2 regions of the Paenarthrobacter sp. TE3676 genome follow, and region 1 is predicted to be linked to the other one. Evidence: riboswitches for the same ligand, from Rfam matches in the RefSeq annotation. Region 1 holds a riboswitch; the other holds the start of a gene.

Region 1 (7,325 bases):
GTTCCTCTTCAAGCGCGGTGCCTCGGACGTTACCTGCATCTGCCTGCTTGCTGCTCCGGAGGGGCTGTCCAAGCTGGAAGAAGAGCTCTCCGACGCCAACGTGAAAATCGTCCTGGCCTCGATTGACGAGAAGCTCAACGAAAAGTCGTACATCGTGCCAGGCCTGGGCGACGCCGGCGACCGCCTCTACGGCGTCGCAGTTTAGGGAGCCCCCTACCGGTTTCCCACGCGCCCCGTTAGCCTGTGGCGCATGGACTGGAAACTTGAACTGGTGTTTGTCCCTGTGTCCGACGTCGACCGCGCGAAGGATTTCTACGTCAACAAGGTTGGTTTCAACGCCGATTTCGATGAGCGTCCCATGGACGGCATCCGTTTCGTGCAGCTGACACCGCCGGGTTCGGCGTGTTCCATCGCCATCGGGGAGGGCCTCAGCGATGCCCCTCCCGGGACAGCGCCAAGCCTCCAAGTGGTGGTGGCGGACATCAACAAGGCGCATGAGCAGCTCAAGGCCAACGGCGTGGACGTCAGCGATATTGACGTTCAGGATTGGGGCCACTTCGTTTACTTCGCAGACCCCGACGGCAACAAGTGGGCGGTGCAGTACCTTCCGCAGCGTCCGAACGGCTAAGTCACACTTCAGCACCACCGCATGAGTGTGCGGCAGGATGGAACCATGAGCCATCCTGCCGAACCCGCCTCCCAACCATCAGTGCTGAACGTCCGTGCCGTCCTCTTCGACATGGATGGCACACTGGTGGATTCCACGGCGATCGTTGAGCAAGTCTGGCTCGAGTTCGCCGAGCGCTATGGCTTGGATTACAACGAGATCCTGCGCACCTCACATGGCGTCCAAGCCGGCGATACCGTTCGCCGGTATGCGCCCGCCGGCGCTGACTTTGAAGCCCTGACCGCCGAGTTGGGTGAGATGGAACGCTCCCGGACCGACGGCGTCATAGCGCTTCCCGGGGCAGAAGCCCTGCTGGCGCGGCTGCCCGATGACGCCATCGCGTTGGTCACGTCCGCGGATCGCATCCTGGCCGGTATCCGTATGCAGGCGGCCGGGCTAACCATGCCATCAACAACAGTCACTGCTGAGTCCGTTACCCGAGGCAAGCCGCATCCGGAGGGCTATCTCAAGGCGGCGGCGCTCCTGGGAGCCGACCCGGCCGACGTCGTGGTTTTCGAAGACGCCCCTGCCGGTATCGCCGCCGCGCGCGCCGCGGGGATGCGGACCGTTGTGGTGGGCAAGGCCGCTGCCAGGCACAATGCGGAGCTGGACCCGGGCATGTGGCGGATCCCGGATTACTCGTCGGTCACCGTTACTGCTGTGACGGACGACGACGGCGGCCGCCTCCTGACGCTGACCCTTTAGCCCTTTCTGCGCGGTCTGTTCCAAGCGGTGAACCGGGCGTAGGCTGTGCGCATGTCTGCGATGCCGGAGGCGTACGGTGCTGCATTGGAGCGGGCCATGGTCCACGCCGGTGAGTGGCTTGCGTCGGTTCCCACCCGTTCTGTCCGCCCTTCATCCGACGCCGACCAGGTGGCCAAGAGCATCCTGCCGCGTCTCCCCGACGGAGCAACCGATGCCGCGGAGGTAGTGGACGAGCTGGCCGCGCTGGCTGAGCCCGGCTTGATGGCGATCCAGTCCGGACGGTTTTTTGGGTGGGTCATGGGCGGAACTTTGCCCGCCGCCATGGCCGCTGATTGGCTCGTCTCTGCCTGGGATCAAAACACCGGGCTCCGGTTCGCCACTCCCGCCGCCGCTGCCATCGAGGAATCGGCCGCCGCCTGGCTTTTGGACCTCCTGCACCTGCCCGCGACTGCCGACGTCGGATTCACCACGGGTGCCACAACCGCGAACTTCGTGGGGTTGGCAGCGGGCCGCCAATACCTGATGGACGAGGCCGGATGGGACCTCGAAGCGCTCGGCCTCAGCGGCGCACCGCGCATCACAACCTTTGCCGGCCGGGAACGGCATGCCGCAGTGGATCTGGCATTGCGATACCTCGGTTTGGGCGCCTGCGTTCCGGTAGACGCCGACGACGAAGGCCGGATCTTCCCCGACGCCCTTGCTGATGCCATGGATCAGCAACCGGGCCCATCGTTGGTCTGCCTGCAAGCCGGCAACCTCCACTCCGGAGCATTTGATCCCATGGAAGAAGCCATAGCTGTGGCACACGATCGCGGCGCGTGGGTGCACGTTGATGGTGCCTTTGGTTTGTGGGCCGCTGTGAGCCCGAAGCTGCGAGGCCGGCTGGCGGGTGTGGAAGACGCAGATTCGTGGGCAACGGATGCCCATAAGACCCTGAATGTCCCTTACGACTGTGGCTTGGCAATAGTGGCACGCCCGGAAGCCCTGAGGCGTGCCTTCAGCGTTCACACGAGTTACCTCATTGCCACTGATGCCGGGCCTGGGGATCCTTTCGAGAAAGTTCCGGAGATGTCCCGCCGCGCCCGGGGCATCCCGGTCTGGGCTGCACTCAGGCAGCTGGGCCGGGACGGCGTGATTTCCATGGTTGAGCGCCTGGCAGCAAATGCCCGTGCTTTGGCTGAAGGACTGTCCTCGATCCCTGGCGTGGAGGTGCTCAACGACGTCGTGTTCACGCAGGTCTCGGTGAGTTTCGGAAGCGATGACCGTACGCACCGGATCACCCAGCGGCTCATGGCCGAGGGCGCGGTCTGGATGTCCGGTTCTTCGTGGCGTGGCCGCGAGATCTTACGGATTTCGGTGAGCAATTGGACTACGGACGCCGGGGATGTCGCCGCGTCCATTGCAGCCGTGCGGGGTGCGGTGGAGGCCGAACCGGAGGCATAGCGTTCTTCGGCGCCGCACCTGTGAAACGGCAAAAACCGCGCCCGTTCCCGCCGTTCGCTCCAGTGGGTACTGGTGCGAACGGCGGCAACGGGCGCGGCAATCAAGCAGTCTGGCTTAGTACCAGTTGTTGGCCAAGTGGAAGCCCAGAGCGGCGGACGGGGATCCGTAACGCTCCTTGATGTAGTTCAGGCCCCACTTGATCTGGGTCTGGTAGTTGGTTTCCCAGTCAGCACCAACGGTAGCCATCTTGGAAGCAGGCAGGGACTGGACGATGCCGTAGGCGCCGCTGGAAGCGTTCATCGCCGTGGTCTTCCAGTTCGATTCCTTCTCCCACAGCGTGTTCAGGGCAGTCATCTCGCCCGGGCCCCAGCCGTAGTTGCCAAGGATGCTCAGTGCGTACGCCTTGGCAGCAGCGGGGTCGTCCACGGCCTTGGGGGCAGCAGCAGCAGCTGCGGCTTCCGCGGCGGCGGCGGCAGCAGCGGCGTCGGCGGCTTGCTTGGCAGCAGCGTCAGCAGCAGCCTTCTCAGCTGCGGCCTGGGCGGCAGCCTGGTCTGCGGCAGCCTTTTCGGCGGCGGCCTGCGCGGCTGCGGCCTGGTCTGCGGCAGCCTTTTCGGCGGCAGCCTTGTCAGCAGCTGCCTTTTCCGCGGCGGCCCTGTCGGCTGCGCCCTTTTCGGCGGCAGCATCCAGGGAAGCGGAGATCTCGGCCGACTTGTTCGTGTTGACCTGCGCACTGGACTGGGTTCCGGCTACGCGGCTGGCCTCGGGGAGGGTCAGTGCGGCATTGGCGGCGGTTCCGAGCGATGCAACGCCCAGTGCAGCTGCCACGACACCGGCTACGACGGACATGCGGTGGCCGGACTTACCCTGGCGGGCTGCGTTCTTGAGGACGGACTGCGACTTGGTGTGCGGTGCGTTGTGTTCGTCGCGGCGACGCGCGGAAGGGCGCGTCTGATCGTTAAATTCAGACATGTGATTACCTCTCAGCGCCTGCGGAGTTAGCTGTCGGGTTCGGATGAGGTCATCCGGCCGCGCATCATGCTGCGGCTTCACCCCAAGGGCCGGCCAAAAAGGCCTGGGCCCGGAGACTCTGGGTCCCCCGTCTCTGCCTCGGAGAAAGAACGGACTCCGGGAAGTGGCAGAGCTCGGCGCATCCCGGATGTGGGCCTGCTAGGGACGACCCACCCTTTCGACGGTACAGGAGGATTCCACAGAAGTCACATTTAGGTAACAGAGATCACGACGCCGGTGAGTCGCCTTGCCCGATTCGTTATAGGCCTTCGATGCTGACGGCGGGGAGTCGGAGGGCGAATTCCGTGCGACCCGGCCGCGAGGTCACTTCCACGCTACCGCCATGCGCTGAAACGATGGCCTCCACAATGGACAAGCCGAGTCCGGAGGTGCCCTCAGAGCCCGATCTTGCGGCATCAGCGCGGGCAAACCGGGAGAAGATCCTGCCTTGGAAATCTTTCGGAATTCCGGGGCCGTTATCCGTCACTGTCACCACGGCACTGCCATCGGCGGAGAGTATGACGCCTGTGACCACGGTGGTACCGGGATCCGTATGCTTGCGGGCATTGGACAACAAATTGCCCAGCACCTGATGAAGTTGGGTGGCATCGCCGCGCACAGTGATGGGCTCATCAGGGAGCTGGAGCTGCCAGATGTGATCCGGCGCCATGACTTTCTCGTCACTGACCGTTTCGATCACGAGCTGTGTCAGGTCCACGTCCTCAACTTTGACGGGCTGTCCCTCGTCCAACCGCGCCAGTAGAAGAAGGTCCTCCACCAAGGTGGTCATGCGTTCGGACTGGCTTTGGACACGCGCCAGCGACTTCCGGCCATCCTCGGTGAAGTTCTCCGTCATCCTTAGCAGCTCGGTGTAGCCCCGGATGGCGGTCAGGGGAGTCCGTAGTTCGTGCGAGGCATCGGCCACGAACTGGCGCACCTTGGTTTCGCTTTCCTGCCGTGCTTCCAGCGCGCTCGAAACGTTGTTCAGCATCTGGTTCAAGGCATAGCCGACGCTGCCCACTTCCGTTCCGGGGTGGGATGCCGACGGCGGTACGCGCACCGCAAGTGCCACCTCGCCGGCGTCGAGAGGCAGGCGCGAAACCTTCGTGGCCACCGCGGAGAGCTGCTCAAGCGGACGCATGGTCCGACGGATGATGACCGTTCCCACGAGCCCGATCACCACCAGCCCAGCCAGCGAGACCAGCACCATGGTCCACACCAGCGAGGCTTCTGCGCTCTGCTTGTCCTCCAGCGGCAGGCCCGTCACAATCACGTCGCCATAAGTGGTTTCGACTGCCACTAGCCGGTAATCGCCGTTGGACAGCGATCGGTCCACGGGTTGGTTGTCCGTGGGCAGCGACACCAGGACCTGCTCATCGTCTGCTGAGAGTGAGACGCGGTGACCTTGGGCGTCGATCAAACCCGAGCTTCGCACGGTGGAGCCGTCGATCCTCGCGTTGAGCGTGCCCGCCGCCTGCCCGCGCGCCTCCAATGGATCCGGCCTGCCGGGGGATGACGGAAAGTTCGACGGCGGCCTGCCGAAGTCATTCGCGCGGCTGGACGCCTGCTCCAACTGCCTGTCGAGCTGCCTGTTGAAGACCATGTCCATGGACGCGTAGCTGACCACCCCCACAGCAGCGCAAATGGCGATCAATAGTGCCATGGCCACCAGGACCAAGCGTGTACGCAGGTGCCAGGTGGAGGGATTGAGCCAACTGAGCTGAGTCTGTCCGGCCGACACTCCGGACTTCCTGGCCATTCGCGAGAGGGTGCCCAAGGGCTAGTCCGCAGGCTTGATGACGTAGCCGGCACCCCGGATGGTATGGATCATCGGGGGATGGCCGGCTTCGATCTTCTTGCGCAGATAAGAGATGTAGAGCTCCACGATGTTGGCCTGGCCGCCGAAGTCGTAATCCCACACACGGTCCAGGATCTGGGCTTTGCTGACAACTCGTTTGGGGTTCTCCATGAGGTACCGCAGTAGCTCGAACTGGGTGGCGGTGAGCGGAATATCCTGGCCGCCGCGGGTTACTTCCCGGGTATCTACGTTGAGCGTGAGGTCGCCGACCACCAGCTCGGCGGTGTCCATGGCAGCTACGCCCGAGCGCTGGACCAGGCGGTGGAGGCGCAGGAGGACTTCTTCCATACTGAAGGGTTTAGTGACGTAGTCGTCCCCGCCTGCTGCGAGTCCGACAATGCGGTCCTGCACGGCGTCCTTGGCGGTGAGGAACAGGGCGGGAACCTCCGGGGCGAAGGTGCGGATGCGGTTGAGGACCTCGACGCCGTCGAATCCGGGAAGCATGACATCCAGGACCAGCACGTCAGGGCGGAAGTCCTTGGCTAGCTTTACTGCTTCCGGACCATCGCCGGCGACCGCAACAGACCAGCCTGCCATACGCAGGCCCATGCTCATCAGCTCAGCGAGGCTGGGTTCGTCATCCACCACCAGGGCACGGATGGGGGAGCCGTCCGGATGGGACAGCTCGGGAAGGTTGTTGGTCATGGAGTGCGAGGAGGCCATGGGATAACTCTCCGTTCTGCTTGTTTGCCAACGCTTTGCCCATCCTGTGAAGACGCTGTGAGATCAGACTAGCGAGGAGGGGGCTGGCGGACACGCTTCCGTGCCCAAGGTTCCCGGCGGCCCGGGTTCAGCCGTGTTCTACGGCTTGTAGCAGATTTTCAGCTGAAAATTGCTTGTGACGATCAGCTCCGATTGGACAACAAGTGTTTCAGATCGTGAGATTCCGTCGGGAGAGGGTTAGTGGAAATGGACATGCACATCATCCCCGATATGCCGAAGAATATTCAGTAGATAGCGAATATTTCCCGACTGCACCGAATGAAATGGCGTTCATTTACCGGCCCTACTGAATTGTGATTTGCGACACAATAGACCTCTGTGTCTCAAAATGTGGACGGTTCGGCGCTTTGTTACTTGCGTGTTGCCTTTGTTACGTTGCACACTTCCAATGTGAACAAGAACTCAACAGCACCTGCAGCCGCAGCAACCTGGCCCAGCGCACCCGCTGGCCATGATGACCGCTGTTGTCGAATGCAAGCCTAACTTTCCACCCCAAAAAAGTTTCAGGCATTCGCCCCCTAGCCCAGCGTTGGGCGCCCATCCCCAAACTCATTGCGGGGACAACCAGCATTCGAAGCCGCGATGACGGCTATTCACTTTTGAGGTAAGCACTCCATGTCAGTTGCATCTGGATACGTCCACATCTCCGTCCGTAACGCCAACAAGGCCGCGTCAAACGCGGGGCTTCGCCCCGGCTTCGGCAACCGCCCCGGCTACTCTCCCGCTCCGCAAGGGGCAGGGCAGCAGGCTCCCGGATACGTGCCGCAGGGCTATAACCCCAACTCTTACGGCCAGCTGCGCGCTGTCCCCACAGCAGAGCCGGCGCCGATGACTGCACCCACCCCGGTGATTGCGCAGTCGGACAAGCTCCGCCCCGTTGCCAACGACAATGTGGCCCGCGGATTCGTCCTCTACATGGGC
Region 2 (7,325 bases), 410 kb from region 1:
CGGCAACTACGTTTTCCACAGTACGTGGGCCTGCCTTGGCATGTTCAGCCTTGATGTGTTTGTCCTCAGTGATTTCACCAAGGCGGTCGGCACAGTAGAGCGGGACTGTCACCGTGGGGCATTTGGCGTGGGCGGGCAAGGCGCTGCTGACCGAGCCAAGTAAACGCCCAACGAATCCACCGCGGCCCCGGCTGCCGAAAACAAGGAGGGCGGCCTCGCTGGAAAGATCCAACAGGACACCGGCGGCGTCGCCGTTCTCGACAGAAGCGTCGACGTCGATGGCATATCCGGACACCTTATCCAGGGCCTGCCGGACAATCGCATCCGCGCCCTCGCGAATCACGGAATCATCGACTGTTGCGTAGCCGCCATCCAGCCCGGACGCGGCAAAGATCGGCACGGAGTAAGCCGTGACGATATGCAAGGGAAGTTGCCGACGTTCAGCCTCCCGCGCGGCCCAAACCAAAGCACATTGACCATGCTCTGAACCGTCCACTCCCACCACGATGCCACCGGGTTCCACGGCTTGATCCTGGCCGTCCTGTGGCTCTTCACTGTGTCTGCCGTGCTGGTCCATGGGGGCCTGCCTCTCCACCTACTGCTTGATGTTCCGGCTATTCTGCCAGAGGTTCTCCGCGTCGGATTCCCTCACTGTTTCATTGTCAATGGCCGGAGCAGGAGAAACCGGGAAATTTCTCCTCCCAAGGCCAACTATTCTCGGTCAGCAGTACCGAATCAAGGCGACATCGGGCTATGTGCATAACGGTCCGGGCTCGGTTCCCGGGCTCCCACATTGCGCTGCGGACGAACACACAAAACGCGCAGTCGCGGAGGCTATCCATGGCCGAAAAAGTTCGGTAGTGTTCGAGTCACCGAATGGCCGGCAAACGTGTCTCACACCACACACTCCGGCCATTTATTTGCGGCCGCTTGGGGAACTCGGACGCGATCCCACGCGATGCCGTAAGGCACACACGTCAAGGAGGAACCAAGCAGTGTCACTCACGCCTGATTCCGGCACGGAGCGCACCACCACCGTGGTCATCGGAGCCGGCCTGTCCGGCTTGGCAGTTGCCAGCGAGCTCAGCCGCTATGGCGTGGGCTCCATCGTCGTAGACGGGTTTGGTGCACTGTCCACCGCAGGGCCTTCCGTCCACACAGGCATGCTTCAACGCACCGAGGTGGCCGATCCTGCAGCCATGCAAGAACGCAACGAAATCCTCCGACACCTTCGGAACTACGCCGCCAACCACCAACTGGACGTTCGCAACACCACCCGTGCCGTCCGCCTTGATTTCCTGGGGTCAGACCCCTCCCGGCAGATCGGGTACGGATTGGCGGCCAGCATGACCACGGCCGGTCTCAGAACAGGCCTCCACGTATCCGGCCCCCTCGAATCCACTCCACGCCAGTGGGCAGTCCACACGGCCCACGGCGTCCTCTTGGCAGACCACGTAGTAGTCACACGCTGTGCCCAAAGCCAGTTGCGGCGCATGCTCGCCGAACTTGGGATAGCCGTTGGCCAGAACTTCGCGGCCGCCATGCGGGCGGTAGGGATGCACCTGGTGGGCGTTGGGGACCTCATCACCCCGTCTCCCAAGGAAGTGCTGCGGCAAGCCAAGGCAGTGGGCCAAGCCATCTCCTCAAAGGTTGCCCTGCCCGCAGGTCCGGGCGTCGCCCTCGCCTAGGGGCACTACACCTAGGGGCACTACGCCTAGGTGCCCCCACGGGCCCCGCCGCCCACGCGACTATCGACCCGCCGTCGAACGTTCCCCGCTGAACATTAATAAACAGAACTTAACGCCAAAGGCCGGTGCCTCCAAAGACAATAGTCTTTGAAGGCACCGGCCTTTGAACTGAAGCGTGAGGCTTTATGCGCCAGCGCGTACGTAGGTCAGGGGACCCGTTGCGGTCAACCAGCTGATCGGGTGGATACCCGTCTGGTTGCCGTTGATGCCACCGCTGATTGCCTGGCCGTTGCCGATGTAGATAGCAACGTGGCCGGACTGGACGATCATGTCACCGGGCTGGGGATCGCTAACGACCTTGCCGTAGTTCATGAACTGCATGGGACCGAGGTCGCCTACCGGGATGCCAGCGGAGCCGAGAGCCTTCTCGACCATGGCGGTGCAGTCCTGGAAGACGCCGATCTGTGCGTAAGCGGAGGCAACCATGGCTGCGTTGACGCCGCCAACGGCGGGAGCAGCAGCTACAGGAGCAGGGGCAGCCGGTGCGGCAGCAACAGGAGCAGCAACCGCAGCCTGGGCGGCGACGGGAGCTGTTGCAGCAGCAGTGGTGACGGCTGCCTTCTGGACCACAGGGGCCTCAACTACGGGAGCCGGCTTTTCGATGACCGGAGCTGCTACGGAAGCAACGGCCGGACGCTCGAAGTTGACGGTAGCCGTCGCCAGGGCGGTAACAACCTTGGTGGGTGCCTCTGAAACGGTCTCAGCGACCGTTGCGGGGCTGGAGTCGCGCTGAACCGGAGCCTCAGCTGCGTGAGCAGCAATGGAGCCGGTCAAAACGAGGCCCGAGGCTGCTGCGATAACAGCTGCCTGGCGGCCAGCGCCGGAAGCGTTGCTGGCTACTGCCTTCGAGATGGAGATGAACGGATTAGGACGTACGCTGTCCGCCTTACGACGGCCGCGAAGAATGCGTGAAGACATGAAAGAGCCTCTCCCGATGCCTGCGAGGTTAGCTGTCGGATTCGGATGGGAGTCACCCGGCCACTATCCCCCGCTGTTCAGCGGAAGCTTCGTGACTTCACCCCAAGGCACGCTCGAAAGCGGCCTAAATTGGGTTCCCCGTCTCTGCCGTAGGTTTGTCTGCGAACGGATTCCGGACTGCGGCAGAGCTAGGCAATCAGGCCGGAAGTGCCCGCTACGTGGAACAGGCACAGGTACTACCGTACGCGATGATTCCTCCGAAGTCACATTTAAGTAACGGGAAGTGGGCTTCTGGCGTGTCGCAGTGTCCGTTTCGAGATATTCGCAGGTACGTAGAAAACCGCGTTATTCCGCGGAAGTATCGCCATCAGGGCTGTTGGAAGCTGCAAGTTTCTTCCGTGCGGTAACAGCAAGGTAAATAACGAGACCCACAGCAACAACAGCCAGCCCGACAATGCTCCACGGGAAGGGTTGGGAGGCGTCAGCGGCAGGCTCGCTGCTGCCCGTTCCCGGCGCTGCGGTACCCGCCGTCGGTACTGCGGCTGACGGCGCCGACACCGACGGCGAGGCACCCACCGGGCCACTCGCCGTCGTCGTGCTTCCCGCGGCGGCCGTGAACGTGAAGGTGCCCTCAATGGGGTGGGAATCCGAGCTGACTACACGCCATACCACGGTGTATTCACCAGCTGGAGCGCCCTCGCGAAGCTTTTGTACAGCCTGACTATCAATGATTTCGACCGGACCGTCCGCCCAGTTCTCACCGCCGGACGTCACGGTGACGCCGGAACCAATCGCGAGCGGGCGGTTGTTGAACGTGATGGAGACCGACGCCGGGACTTCCGCCACGCTGGCACCGTTGGCTGGCGCGGTTGACTCGGCGACGTCGTGCGCGGACGCCGGAGCCGCGGAAAACAGCAAGGCGGACGCGAAAGCAAGGGCAGCGACGACGGCGGCCAGAAGCGGGCGGATGGTACGCATGGGGCGGTTTCTCCTAGTGTTGGCTTCCTTACAGACTAGGCGAATGGTTCAAAGGGCCCACACCGGACAACATAGGATTTGAGAGCAAACTCCCCTCGATCCCCGGAGACCTTCATGCTCAAACAAGGTTCTGCAATCGACCGCTACTTCAAAATCTCCGAACGTGGATCCACGTATTCGCGGGAAATCCGTGGCGGCTTCGCGACCTTCTTCGCCATGAGCTACATCGTGGTGCTGAACCCGCTGATCCTCTCCGGACCCGACTCGAGTGGCGCGTCGCTGGGCTTCACGGCCGTGGCAGCCACCACGGCGTTCGTTGCCGGCATCTTGACCATCCTCATGGGCGCGTGGGCCAAACATCCGTTTGCCGTGGCCACAGGCTTGGGCGTCAACGCCTTCGTGGCAGTCACTGTGGCTTCCCATCCCGGGTTGACTTGGCCGGACATGATGGGGCTCGTGGTGCTGTCCGGCATCACCATGCTCATCCTGGTGCTGACCGGTTTCCGAACAGCCGTGTTCAAGGCGGTTCCGGAGGCCCTGAAGACGGCAATCGTTGTGGGCATCGGCCTCTTCATCGCACTCATTGGCCTGGTCAACGCCGGTTTCGTCCGCCGCATCCCTGATGCCGCCGGCACCACCGTTCCGTTGGGCCTGGGCGTGGACGGAAAGCTCATGGGCTGGCCGACACTCGTTTTCGCAGTGGGCTTGATCCTGACCATCGCCTTGGTGGTCCGAAAGGTCCGCGGCGCCATCCTGATCGGCATCGTGGTCTCCACTGCGCTGGCCGCCATCCTCGAATTTACGCTGCACATCGGCCCAAGCTTTGACGGAACCAACGTCAACCCCCGCGGCTGGTCATTGGTGGCCCCCACGCTCACCGAATGGGGCGCCCCGGATCTGTCCCTCATCGGCAAGGCCAACCCTTTCGGTGCTTTTGAACACCTCGGCTTCATCGCGGCGGCTTTGCTGGCATTCGTGATCCTCCTAAGCATCTTCTTCGACGCCATGGGCACCATGGTTGGGCTGGCCAACGAGGCCGGAACCGTGGACAAAGACGGCAACATCCCCAACGTTGACCGCGTCCTTCAGGTTGATGCCCTCGGTGCAATCGTGGGCGGCGGAGCTTCCGTTTCCTCCAACCAGATTTTCGTCGAGTCCGGCGCCGGCATTGGAGAAGGTGCCCGAACCGGCCTCGCCTCGATCGTCACCGGTGTCCTCTTCCTGGTGGCCATGTTCTTCACGCCGCTCATCAACCTGGTGCCGTTCGAGGCTGTGGCTCCCGCCCTGGTGGTTGTGGGCTTCATGATGGTCTCCCAGGTGGGCAAGATCGATTGGCAGGACTGGGGCGTTGGAATCCCCGCGTTCCTGACCATCGCCCTCATGCCGTTCACCTATTCAATTGCCAACGGCCTCGGCGCCGGTTTCATCTCCTACGTCCTGATCCGCACGTTCCAGGGCCGCGCCCGCGAAGTCCACCCCTTGATGTGGGCTGTGGCAGCCGCGTTCCTGCTGTTCTTCGGCATCGGAACTGTGGAGGAGTTGTTGGGCGTCAAGTAGGTCCTCGCCGAGATGGCATTTGATGACGGTGTTTGGCGCGAACATTGGCATCAAATGCCATCTCGCGGCGTCTACGGGGAGTGTGAGTCCGGGGTTTCAGACACCCCCGTGGCGGAATGGCTGGTTTTGGGGCTCTATGTCCGGTGTGCTTGAAGCATGGAAACCAGCCCCTTCACCGTAGATGTCGCGCCTGCCCCCTGGACGGGTCGTTTTGATGGCGATGGCGATGAACACCGGCGGTGGTGGCAAGCAGTAGCACCCCACGAGACGTCTGCCTCCGAAGCAGCCTCGCGCCCCGCCGTCGTGCTTGGTTTCTGCAGCGACGCCGGCGTCCTCCGAAACCAAGGGCGCGTTGGTGCTGCTGCCGCTCCCGCCGCCATCCGCTCTGCGTTGGGGCCGCTGGCGTTCCACCTTGATCGTGACGTTTTCGACGCCGGTGATGTGGTTGTGGAGGACGACTCACTGGAGGCGGGCCAAGAGCGCGCCGGACGCGCCATCTCGGGACTGCTCGACGCCGGCAATCTCACCGTGGTGCTGGGCGGGGGCCACGAGACCGCCTTCGCCAGCTACTTGGGCGTGACTGGTTCCGCAGCAGTTCGCGGCAAGCGACTCGGTGTCCTGAACCTGGACGCCCACTTTGACCTGCGGGAAGAACCGACGCCGAGCTCAGGGACGCCCTTCCTGCAGATGGCCCACGCGGAAGCCGCCGCGGGGCGTGAACTTCACTACGCCGTCGTCGGCATCTCGGAGCCCAACAACACGAGGACGCTCTTCAACACGGCCCGGCGCCTGGGTGTGAAGTACCTGCTTGATGAGCAGTGCACTCCGGAAGCAGTGGACGTCTTTGTTGCCGACTTCCTGGCCGGGGTGGACGTGTTGTACCTGACCATCGATCTGGACGTGATGCCGGCGTCGGTGGCACCCGGGGTGAGCGCGCCCGCTGCGTACGGTGTGCCGCTGCCGGTGATCAGTGCGATTTGCAGGCAAGTTGCTGCCAGCGGAAAGTTGCTGCACCTGGACGTGGCAGAGCTGAATCCCGAGTTCGACATTGACTCCCGGACCGCGAAGGTTGCCGCGCGGCTGATCAACACGCTCCTGGCGTAGACGGGCATTTGGCGTAGACGCGTTTGGAAGGCCCTGTTCATGGGCACGTTCCTCCACATAGCCTGTGTGGAGGAAAGGACAGCGATGCGCACACCTCTTGTGCAGGAGAAGTGGGCTTGGGTTGCAGGGCTGGCCGCGGTGGCCCTTGGATTGGCCGCGCACATGCTGGCTGGCGGCAGCATTCCCGCCGTTCCAGTCCTTCTGGGCTTCGCCGCACTGTCCTGCCTGGCGGCCCAACTCGTTGCCCGCTGGGTGCACGGACCCTTGCTGTTGCTGCTGCTGTCCGGCCTTGCCCAGCAGTTGCTGCACCTGGGTTTTGACGCCTTTGGCGGGTACTTTCCCGGTAACGGGTTCCTGGACCACTTGCACGGCGGCCCAGCCTTGGGGGACGCGCCGGCAGGGGCAGCAGCCAGTGGTGGCTCCGTTCACCTCCTTCTATACACGCACACGGCCGCGGCCATCCTCACACTCTTGGTCACAGCCGCAACCACGAAGCTGGCAGGGATGCGTGCCAAGCGCCGCGTTGGCACGGATCCCGCATTTGTCCGCGGATCCCACCCTTGAACGTACCGCTCAACGAACAAGCCGCTGATCCGCTGGCGCTGATCCGCTGGCGGAGGGGCGGAGGGGCGCAGGGGCGCAGATCAGCCGTCATTGGAGGCAACGCGGCGCAACCTTCCCGTAGCCCGGCGACACCACCCAGTAGCTCAGAGACACCCTGCGTAGCCCTGAGAAAGCCTGGGAAATGAACTTTGATCCCGTCGCATCCCGGCGCCTAGTGTCGTTTGCACGTGGTGTACCCGAGAGGCCAGGGAGCTGCCTGCAAAGCAGCGCACGCGGGTTCGAATCCCGCCACCACGTCTTGGGGGCGCAAACCTCCCGCGAGGTGGCATTTAATGCCAATGTTTCCCTCAAACATTGGCTTTAAATGCCACCTCGCGGGAGCATGAAGTGAGGCGCAGGGACTTCGCCGGGCCGCAACGCACGGCCTCTCCTTTGCGCAGCGGAGGCGCGCGGAAA

What was found. Region 1 has a riboswitch for cyclic di-AMP ahead of ACZ881_RS04255 (aggregation-promoting factor C-terminal-like domain-containing protein). Riboswitches for the same ligand answer to the same signal wherever they lie in the genome.
Region 2: linked by a shared signal. The riboswitch ahead of ACZ881_RS06215 (NlpC/P60 family protein) and the one ahead of ACZ881_RS04255 (aggregation-promoting factor C-terminal-like domain-containing protein) in region 1 are both predicted to bind cyclic di-AMP.

What each region holds. Positions count from the first base shown of each region.
Region 1 is NZ_JBWBQU010000002.1:86,889-94,213, reverse strand. Features, by position in the region: gene upp (uracil phosphoribosyltransferase) at 1-205, shown strand, start outside; gene ACZ881_RS04270 (VOC family protein) at 251-628, shown strand; gene ACZ881_RS04265 (HAD-IA family hydrolase) at 674-1,372, shown strand; gene ACZ881_RS04260 (pyridoxal phosphate-dependent decarboxylase family protein) at 1,424-2,815, shown strand; gene ACZ881_RS04255 (aggregation-promoting factor C-terminal-like domain-containing protein) at 2,930-3,784, opposite strand; cyclic di-AMP (ydaO/yuaA leader) riboswitch at 3,788-3,949, opposite strand; gene ACZ881_RS04250 (sensor histidine kinase) at 4,083-5,582, opposite strand; gene ACZ881_RS04245 (response regulator transcription factor) at 5,604-6,344, opposite strand; gene ACZ881_RS04240 (winged helix-turn-helix domain-containing protein) at 7,020-7,325, shown strand, end outside.
Region 2 is NZ_JBWBQU010000002.1:494,241-501,565, forward strand. Features, by position in the region: gene ACZ881_RS06205 (universal stress protein) at 1-577, opposite strand, end outside; gene ACZ881_RS06210 (FAD-binding protein) at 996-1,688, shown strand; gene ACZ881_RS06215 (NlpC/P60 family protein) at 1,872-2,666, opposite strand; cyclic di-AMP (ydaO/yuaA leader) riboswitch at 2,670-2,837, opposite strand; gene ACZ881_RS06220 (copper resistance CopC family protein) at 3,012-3,644, opposite strand; gene ACZ881_RS06225 (NCS2 family permease) at 3,759-5,201, shown strand; gene hutG (formimidoylglutamase) at 5,358-6,305, shown strand; gene ACZ881_RS06235 (hypothetical protein) at 6,390-6,869, shown strand; tRNA gene ACZ881_RS06240 (tRNA-Cys) at 7,096-7,166, shown strand; gene ACZ881_RS06245 (NAD-glutamate dehydrogenase) at 7,325-7,325, shown strand, end outside.